Regions from separate parts of the Streptomyces sp. NPDC093600 genome, predicted to be linked through region 2. Evidence: riboswitches for the same ligand, from Rfam matches in the RefSeq annotation. Region 2 holds a riboswitch; each other region holds the start of a gene.

Region 1 (2,193 bases), on a different contig from region 2:
GTCCACGACCCGGTCGAGGAAGGTGACGGCCGTACGGACGGTCGCGTCGAGCCGCTCCCAGTCGATGTCACCGCCGGTCACGAAGGCGCCCAGGTTGACCGAACCGAGGTTGCAGACGGCCGTCTCGCCGTCGTCCGTCACCTCCAGGATCTCCGTGCAGAGGTTGGAGGAGTGGACCGTGTGGCCCGGCTCCGCCGTCTGGTTGGCGGTCCGGTTCGAGGCGTCCTTGAAGGTCATCCAGCCGTTGCCGGTCTGGGCCAGCGTGCGCATCATCCGGCCGTACAGGTCGCGGGCCGGCATGGTCTTGCGGGCCAGGCCCCTGGACTCGGCGGCGCGGTAGGCGGCGTCGAACTCGTCGCCCCACAGGTCGACCAGCTCGGGCACGTCGGCGGGGGAGAACAGCGACCACTCGGCGTCGGCGTTCACCCGGCGCATGAACTCGTCGGGGATCCAGTGCGCCAGGTTGAGGTTGTGCGTACGCCGCTGGTCCTCACCGGTGTTGTCGCGCAGCTCCAGGAACTCCTCGATGTCCGCGTGCCAGGTCTCCAGGTAGACGGCGGCCGCGCCCTTGCGGCGCCCGCCCTGGTTCACGGCGGCGACGGAGGCGTCCAGGGTCTTCAGGAACGGCACGATGCCGTTGGAGTGCCCGTTGGTGCCGCGGATCAGCGAACCGCGGGCGCGGATGCGGGAGTACGAAAGACCGATGCCGCCGGCGTGCTTGGAGAGCCGGGCGACCTGGTGGTAGCGGTCGTAGATGGAGTCCAGCTCGTCCAGCGGCGAGTCGAGCAGATAGCACGACGACATCTGCGGGTGGCGGGTGCCGGAGTTGAACAGCGTGGGGGAGGAGGGGAGGTAGTCGAGCCGGCTCATCAGCCCGTACAGCGCCGCGACCTCGTCCAGCGCCCGTACGGAATCGTCCTCGGCCAGCCCGGCCGCGACCCGCAGCATGAAGTGCTGGGGCGTCTCGATCACCTTGCGGGTGATCGGGTGCCGGAGCAGATAGCGCGAGTACAGCGTCCGCAGCCCGAAGTAGCCGAACCGGTCGTCGGCGGCCGGGTCGATCAGCGCGTCCATCCGGTCCGCGTGGGCGGCCACGAACGCGGCCGTACGGTCCGCGATCAGACCCTCCCGGTGCCCCACCGCCACCGACGCCGAGAACGCCACCGCGCCCTGCCCGGCGGCCTCCTCCGCGATGGTCCGGGTCAGCAGCCGGGCCGCGAGCCGGGAGTACGCCGGGTCCTCGGCGATCAGACCGGCGGCCGCCTCGGTGGCCAGCTCCCGCAGCTCCGCCTCGTCCGAGGCGGCGTTGCGGCCGCGCAGCGCCGCGGCGGCGACCTTGCCCGGGTCGGTGTCGGGGAGGTCGGCGGTGAGGTCGGTCAGGGTCCGGAGCAGCAGCGTCCCGGGTCCGTCGCTCTCGATCGCCGCGGCCGGATCGGCTGGCGCGATGGTCACGTGGGGCTCTCCCTCGCTCGGCCCGGGGGGCGGCGACGGGGAGGCGGACGGCAGGCGCACCCGTACGCGGGCGCGCTCCGTGTCCACCGGCCCACTCCGCGAGGCCCGGACGACTCTGGCACCCGGAACGGACGGACCGGGCGCACTGTCGGCAGGTGTTCGGACTCGAAGGAGCGCAAAAGCACGCCAACACACCGTTGCGGGACAGTTCCGGATTTCCACCGGATTCCCCTGCGGCGACAGCGAGCACGAGCATACATGTGGGGGGCGCTTCTCGAAGCACCCCCCACATGTAGTGGCGTTGGGTGTCGGAGCTCCTCGCCGAAGCCGAGGTGTCCGTCGTCGGGGAGACGCGCGCGGTGAGTTCGCCGGGGGCCTCACATAGCGGGCCGCCGCCTCCCCGGGAGGGGGGAAGGCGGCGGCCCGTCGGACGGCCGGTGAGGGCTCAGCAGCAGCGGAACCCCTCGCGCGGATCGGCTTCCCGCGCGTCGGTGCGGCTGCGCTCGAACTCCCGCCGGGTCATCACCTCGGCGTCCGGGTCGCAGCTTCTGGCGTGGGCGACGTACCGGTCGTAGACGGCCTCGCCGGACAGCTCCCGCACGTACCAGCGGATCGCGTGCACCGCGCGCCGCAGATGGCGGACCGTGTTCGCCGTGCTCGTGCTCATGCCGAGCCGGTCCCGGTCGGCACGTCACCCCGCGGCTCGCCCGGTGCGCTCTCCTTACGCATGCCGCCTCCGGC
Region 2 (2,193 bases):
TCGCGCACCAGCTTCGCGCCGGTGACCTCGACCGTGAGTGCGTCGATGTCGATCCGCATCACGCGCCTCCGAAGGTGTAGGAGCGGCGGCGCATCAGCAGGACGAAGCACGGGACGCCGATGACGGCGGTCAGCACGCCCACCGGCAGCTCGACGGGCGCGAGCACCACACGGGACAGGATGTCCACCCAGATCAGCAGGACGGCGCCGGCGAGGGGGGCGACGGCCAGCAGCCGGCGGTGGTCCGCGCCGACCAGCATCCGTGCGGCGTGCGGGACCATGAGGCCGACGAAACCGATCGCGCCGCTCACCGCGACCACGGCACCCGTGACGGCGGCGCAGACCAGGAACAGTTCCTTGCGCAGCCTCCCCGCGTCCACCCCGAGGGCGGCCGCGGTCTCGTCACCCATCGCCAGCGCGTTCAGGCGGCGCGCCGACACCGTGAGGTGGGTGAGGCCGGCGAGCACGGCTCCCGCGGCGATCGGCACGGAGGCCCAGCTGGCTCCGCCGAGGCTGCCGAGCAGCCACATCATCGCGGAGCGGGCCGCCTCGCCGCGTTCGGCCGCGAACACCATGAACGTGGTGACGGCGGAGAAGCCGTAGTACATCGCTGTGCCCGTCAGGACGAGCCGCAGCGGGGTCAGGCCGTCGGCGGTGCGGGCGATCGCGTACACCAGGGCCATGGCGAGGAGCGCGGAGAGGAAGGCGGCCGTGGACAGGGCCCAGAGGCCGAGAGCGCCGAAGGCTCCGAAGAGGAGGACGGCATTGGCGCCGACGGCCGCGCCGGAGGAGATGCCCAGGACGAACGGGTCGGCGAGGGCGTTGCGGACCATGGCCTGCACGGCGACGCCGATGGCCGAGAGGCCCGCTCCGACGACCGCGGCCAGCACGGCGCGCGGAAAGCGCAGTTCCCACACGATCGTGTAAGCCGCGACGTCGTCGTGCGCTATGGATCCGCCCGTCAGCCCGGCCCACAGAAAGCGCAGCACCTCGCCCCAGGACAGGCCCGACGCCCCCATCCCGGCTCCGCAGAGGAGGGAGAGCAGGAGCGCGGTGCACAGGACGGCGACGAGAAGGGGCGGTGATACGCGCTTGGGGGGTGCGGGGCCGACGCCGTTGCGCGCCGTGTGCGGTGGCGCGGCCGGTTCGGCTTGCAGGGGTGTGGCCACGGGCTGATCGCCTTCGCCTCAAGCCGTGCACCCACGTGAGCAAGGAGCGGCCCGGGACGCCGGGCGCCCTGCGCAGCACCCTCTCGCAGTCCACGGCGAATTGACAGGAGCCTTCACCACCGCGGGTAATCGGGCTTACGGAGCCGCGTAACGCGGTTCCGTCCACCGTTGCGGGTCAGCGCCGGAATTCGACCGGCTTCCCCCGCGGGGCGGTTTGCAGCATAGCGTGTACGACGGGGCTCCCCGCGAGGGCGCACATGAGGCGTCGGGCTCCCCCGCTCGTCCCATGGTCGACGAGCCGGCGAGCACGGTCCGGCCGAGGCCGTTCCGACCCGCCGTCAGCGATCGCCCGCGAGATCGAGATCGTCCGTGCGGCCCTCGGTGGAGACCCGCACCTGCCGGGGCGGGCGCCACGGGGTGGCGATGGGGTGGGCCACCGCCCGCCACCAGGGCGCCGAGGGCAGCTTGCCCGCGGGCTCGAAGGGCTGGCCGGGGCGGGGGAACGCGACGGCCTGTCCGGCCTCCTCGGCGGCGTCCTTCGTCCACTCCCCCGGCTCCGCCCACGGGTGGGGTGCCAGGTTGAAGGTGCCCCAGTGGATCGGGAGCAGGACGCCGCCCGGGCGGCCTCCTTGCAGGTCGAGGTGGGCTTGGACCCCCTGAGCGGGCGACATGTGGATGTCCGGCCAGGCTCCCGGCAGCGGTGTGAGGTCCGTGTGGTTCTCGGGCCAGTACGCCGAGTACGCGCCGATCTGGATCATGGTGGCGTCGAAGGGGCCGTGAGCGGCGCCGATCTCCTGGAAGCCGGGGAAGTAGCCCGTGTCTCCGCTGTGGTAGATCCGGTGCGTGGGCCCGGCGACGACCCAGGACGCCCACAGGGTGTGCTGCTGGTTGCGCAGGCCGCGGCCGCAGAAGTGGCGGGCGGGGGTCGCGGTGAGCCGCAGGGCGCCGATCTCCGCCGTCTCGTTCCAGTCCAGCTCGCGCAGCCGGGAAGCGGGCACGCCCCAGCGCTCCAGATGGGCGCCCAC
Region 3 (2,193 bases), on a different contig from region 2:
CCGGGCGCGGGGGGTTCGCCGTGCGGGAGTTCCGGCGCGGGTACGGGCTCGGCCGCGATCCCGGCCCGGGCGAGCGCCCCGGTCAGGTCCGGCTGGTGCCCCTCGGGCAGCTCACGGACCCGCCAGGCGCCGTTCCCCGCGGCTCGGGCGGCGGCCAGGAAGGCCTCGGCGGCGGCGAGCGCGGCGCGGGGCGCGTCGTCGGCGCCCAGCTGGAAGACCTGGTCGCCGACCCGGAGCCGTACCGTCGGCCCTGCTGCGATCAAGGTCACATCTCCGCCGAGACCGGCCACGTCCCCCCGGCCGTCGTCCAGGACGAAGAGGAAACGGCCGGAAAGGGCCGCCGTCCCCTCCCGGGCGCACAGCAGCGCGTCCAGCTGGCGCGCCCACAACTGCACGTCACCGCCGCTGAGTCCGTCCAGTCCCGCGGCCGGTGAGGCCACCACGTTCCGGACGCGTTCATGGGTCGGGGACGGCAGGAGGCCGGCCGGTGCCAGCAGCTCCGCCAGCTGCGCGCCGCAGCCCTCCGCGAGGCCCCGCAGCTCCACGTTTCCCCGGGAGGTGACACTGACCCGGCCGTCGCCAAGGACCTCCGCCACGGTGGCCAGGACCTCCACCTGGCGAGCCGTCAGCAAGCCTGCGGGCAGGCGGAGTCGGGCCAGGCGGCCGTCGTCGGCGGGGTGCAGCCGGAGCGCCCCGGGGCAGGCGTCGCCACGGTCCCGTATGACGGGTTCGCCCGGGTTGGGCGTGGTGGGTGGGGTGGGCGGCATGGCGGCGAGCATACCCACGTGAATCCGCGTGCCCACCGGGTGTGATCCGGCCAACCCCCCGGCCTGGCGGGGGCAGGATCTACTATGCAGAACGGCATGGGGTCCCAGGGCCCCGGGGAGGAAGCCCGGTGAGAATCCGGCGCGGTCCCGCCACTGTGAGCCAGGTCGCACCAGCGTCCCGGTGAGTCAGGAACTCCCGCCGTCCACACGACCACCCGGGGCGCGGACAACCCCGAGGAAGGCCTGCGCTCGCATGCGAATTCTGTTGCTGTCGCACTCCGACACCGACCTGCTCAGCGCCCGCGCGGCCGGCGGCCCGGTGGCGTACCGGTTCGCCAACCCCTCGCGCCTCGCCCCCGACGACCTTCCCGGTCTCCTGGACGGCTCGGACCTCGTCGTCGTACGCCTCCTCGGCGGCCTGCGGGCCTGGGAGGACGGGCTGCAGACGCTGCGCGCCGCCGGGAAGCCGCTGGTCGTGCTCTCCGGCGAACAGGCGCCCGACGCCCAGCTCATGGAGACCTCCACGGTCCCGATCGGCGTCGCCACCGAGGCGCACGCCTATCTCGCCCACGGCGGCCCCGGCAACCTGGAGCAGCTCGCCCGGTTCCTCGCCGACACCGTGCTGCTCACCGGCCACGGCTTCGAGGCCCCGGCCGCCGCCCCCACCTGGGGCCCGCTGGAGCGCACCCCCCGGAGGACCGACGGCCCGACCGTCGCGGTGCTCTACTACCGCGCCCACCACATGAGCGGGAACACCGCCTTCATCGGCACCCTCTGCGACGCCGTCGAGGACGCCGGAGCCCAGGCCCTGCCGCTGTACGTGGCCTCCCTGCGCGCCCCCGAACCCGAACTGCTCGCGCGGCTGCGCGGCGTCGACGCGATCGTCACCACCGTCCTCGCCGCCGGCGGCACCAAGCCCGCCGAGGCCCAGGCCGGCGGCGACGAGGAGGCCTGGGACGCGGGCGCGCTCGCCGCGCTCGACGTACCGATCCTGCAGGCGCTCTGCCTCACCGGTTCGCGTACGGCCTGGGAGGAGAACGACGAGGGTCTCTCCCCGCTCGACGCCGCCAGCCAGGTCGCCGTCCCCGAGTTCGACGGCCGGCTCATCACCGTGCCGTTCTCCTTCAAGGAGATCGACGAGGACGGGCTCCCGGCCTATGTCGCCGACGCCGAGCGCGCGGCCCGCGTCGCCGGGATCGCCGTCCGCCACGCCCGCCTGCGGCACATCCCGAACGCCGAGAAGCGCCTGGCCCTGGTCCTCTCCGCGTACCCGACGAAGCACTCCCGGATCGGCAACGCAGTCGGTCTCGACACCCCCGCCTCCGCCGTGGCGCTGCTGCGCCGGCTGCGTGAGGAGGGCTACGACTTCGGACCCGAGGACGAGATCCCCGGCCTGGTCTCCGGCGACGGCGACGAGCTGATCTAC
Region 4 (2,193 bases), on a different contig from region 2:
CCGCTCGGCCACACCCTGGTCCACGTCCTCGACACCGACCGGGGTCCCGTCCTGATCGACACCGGCTGGGACGACCCGGACTCCTGGACCGAACTCACCGGCGGGCTCGCCGCCCTGGGCATCTCCGTACGGGACGTCCACGGCGTCGTCATCACCCACCACCACCCCGACCACCACGGCCTCTCCGGCCGGGTCCGGGAGGAGTCCGGCGCGTGGGTCGCGATGCACGCCGCCGACACCGCCGTCGTACGCCGCACACGGGAGTCGGAGCCGGAGGCGTGGCTCGACTACCTCGCCCGCAAACTGGCCGCCGCCGGCGCCCCCGAGGAGCACACCGCCCCGCTCCTGGCCGCCCGCGCCAGCGGCCGGTCGCGGGCCCTGCCGGGGCTGCGCCCGGCCCTGCCCGACCGCGAGATCCTGCCCGGGGAGCTGCTGGACCTCGCGGGCCGGCGGCTGCGGGCGGTGTGGACGCCCGGTCACACACCGGGCCATGTCTGCCTGCACCTGGAGGAGCACCACCCCACGCACCTGCCGGGGCACGGGAGGCTGTTCTCCGGCGACCATCTGCTGCCCGAGATCTCCCCGCACATCGGCCTCTACGAGGACCCGGACGACCACACCGTCACCGACCCCCTCGGCGACTACCTGGACTCGCTGGAACGGATCGGCCGCCTCGGCGCCGCCGAGGTGCTCCCCGCCCACCAGTACGCCTTCACCGACGCGGCCGGCCGGGTCCGCGAACTCCTCGACCACCACGAGGAACGGCTGACGGGCCTCCTCAGCCTGCTGGCCACTCCCCTGACCCCGTGGCAGCTCGCCGAGCGGATGGAGTGGAACCGCCCGTGGGAGCGGATCCCGTACGGTTCGCGGAACATCGCGGTCAGCGAGGCCGAGGCGCATGTGCGCCGGCTGGTCAAGCTGGGCCGCGCGGAGGCCGTACCGGGCACGGACCCGGTGGCGTACGCGGCGGTCCGCTGACCGTGCCCGGGGGCCGCGCCCCCTCGCCGAGGCGCGGTGTGAGGCGCCTCGCACCCACCGGCCGTCCGGGGTACGGCCCGGTAGAGTGTGCGAGTCGTCATCATGCCCGTACGGGGGGAAGCCGGTGCGAATCCGGCACTGACCCGCAACCGTGAGCCACCTCCGCGTGGTGAGTCGGAATGCCCCGCCCGGGACGTGACCGCCGGCACCGTCGAGGAATACGGAGCCGAGCCTGGTGCCCCGAGCGTGCCTGTGCCCGGCCCGCAGGAGAGGCACAGCACGCATGACCACCGTCCGCCGCGGCGCCGCCGCGTTCGCAGCCGCCGCGCTGCTCTGCACCGGAACGGCTTCCGTCGCATCCGCCGCGCCCTCCCCGTCGCCCACCCCCGCGCCCGTGATCCCCTCCGGGCTCTATGGCACGAAGGACCCGACGTACGACGGCGTCTGGCGCCAGTCGCTCGCCTTCATCGCCCAGCGGACCAACGGCGTCCAGCCCGCCGAGAAGTCCGTCACCTGGCTGCTGGGGCAGCAGTGCGACAGCGGCGCCTTCCCCTCGTACCGCCCGGATCCCGCCAAGCCCTGCACCCCGGCCACGATGCTCGACACCAACGCCACCGCCGTCGCCGTGCAGGCCCTCTCCGGCGTCAAGCGCGACAGCGCCGACCCCGAGCGGCTGGCCAAGGCCGCCCGGGCGGGCGCCGGCTGGCTGAAGGGCGTCCAGAACAAGGACGGCGGCTGGGGCTACAACCCCGGCAGCCCCAGCGACGCCAACTCGACCTCCATCGTGATCGGCGCCCTCGCCGCCCTCGGCGAGAAGCCGGGCGAGGTGAAGTCCGCCGACGGCAGGACTCCGTACGACGCGCTGCTCGGCTTCGCCGCCCCCTGTACGACGAAGGACGGCGCGGGCGCGTTCGCCTACCAGCCCGACAAGTCCGGCAAACTGCTCGCGAACGCCGACGCCACCGCGGCCGCCACGCTCGCCGGACTCGGCAAGGGCCTCACCGCGCGCGGTGTGAAGCCCGCGCAGACCCCCACCTGCACCGACCTGCCCAAGCCCACGATCGAGCGGGCCGCCCTCAACGGCGCCTCCTATCTGGCGCGGGCGCTCGCGAAGACCGGCCACCTGAACACGCCGCCGATGCCCGGCGCCGCGAACCCGTCCGAGCTGCCCGACTTCGGCAACACGGCCGACGCCGTCGTCGCGCTCGCCGCGAG

The links. Region 2 has a riboswitch for cobalamin ahead of ACIRB4_RS16310 (FecCD family ABC transporter permease). Riboswitches for the same ligand answer to the same signal wherever they lie in the genome.
Region 1: it holds a riboswitch for cobalamin, as region 2 does, so the genes downstream of both, ACIRB4_RS04655 (ribonucleoside-diphosphate reductase subunit alpha) here and ACIRB4_RS16310 (FecCD family ABC transporter permease) in region 2, are expected to answer to the same signal.
Region 3: it holds a riboswitch for cobalamin, as region 2 does, so the genes downstream of both, cobN (cobaltochelatase subunit CobN) here and ACIRB4_RS16310 (FecCD family ABC transporter permease) in region 2, are expected to answer to the same signal.
Region 4: it holds a riboswitch for cobalamin, as region 2 does, so the genes downstream of both, ACIRB4_RS07230 (prenyltransferase/squalene oxidase repeat-containing protein) here and ACIRB4_RS16310 (FecCD family ABC transporter permease) in region 2, are expected to answer to the same signal.

What each region holds. Positions count from the first base shown of each region.
Region 1 covers NZ_JBIWIU010000001.1:950,588-952,780, forward strand. The annotation lists gene ACIRB4_RS04655 (ribonucleoside-diphosphate reductase subunit alpha) at 1-1,452, opposite strand, end outside; cobalamin riboswitch at 1,585-1,725, opposite strand; gene ACIRB4_RS04660 (YbdD/YjiX family protein) at 1,898-2,119, opposite strand; gene ACIRB4_RS04665 (carbon starvation CstA family protein) at 2,116-2,193, opposite strand, start outside.
Region 2 covers NZ_JBIWIU010000005.1:338,211-340,403, reverse strand. The annotation lists gene ACIRB4_RS16315 (ABC transporter ATP-binding protein) at 1-59, opposite strand, end outside; gene ACIRB4_RS16310 (FecCD family ABC transporter permease) at 59-1,168, opposite strand; cobalamin riboswitch at 1,271-1,398, opposite strand; gene ACIRB4_RS16305 (MBL fold metallo-hydrolase) at 1,507-2,193, opposite strand, start outside.
Region 3 covers NZ_JBIWIU010000009.1:7,387-9,579, forward strand. The annotation lists gene ACIRB4_RS21775 (cobalamin biosynthesis protein CobG) at 1-779, opposite strand, end outside; cobalamin riboswitch at 849-982, shown strand; gene cobN (cobaltochelatase subunit CobN) at 1,021-2,193, shown strand, end outside.
Region 4 covers NZ_JBIWIU010000002.1:340,946-343,138, reverse strand. The annotation lists gene ACIRB4_RS07235 (MBL fold metallo-hydrolase) at 1-978, shown strand, start outside; cobalamin riboswitch at 1,053-1,185, shown strand; gene ACIRB4_RS07230 (prenyltransferase/squalene oxidase repeat-containing protein) at 1,262-2,193, shown strand, end outside.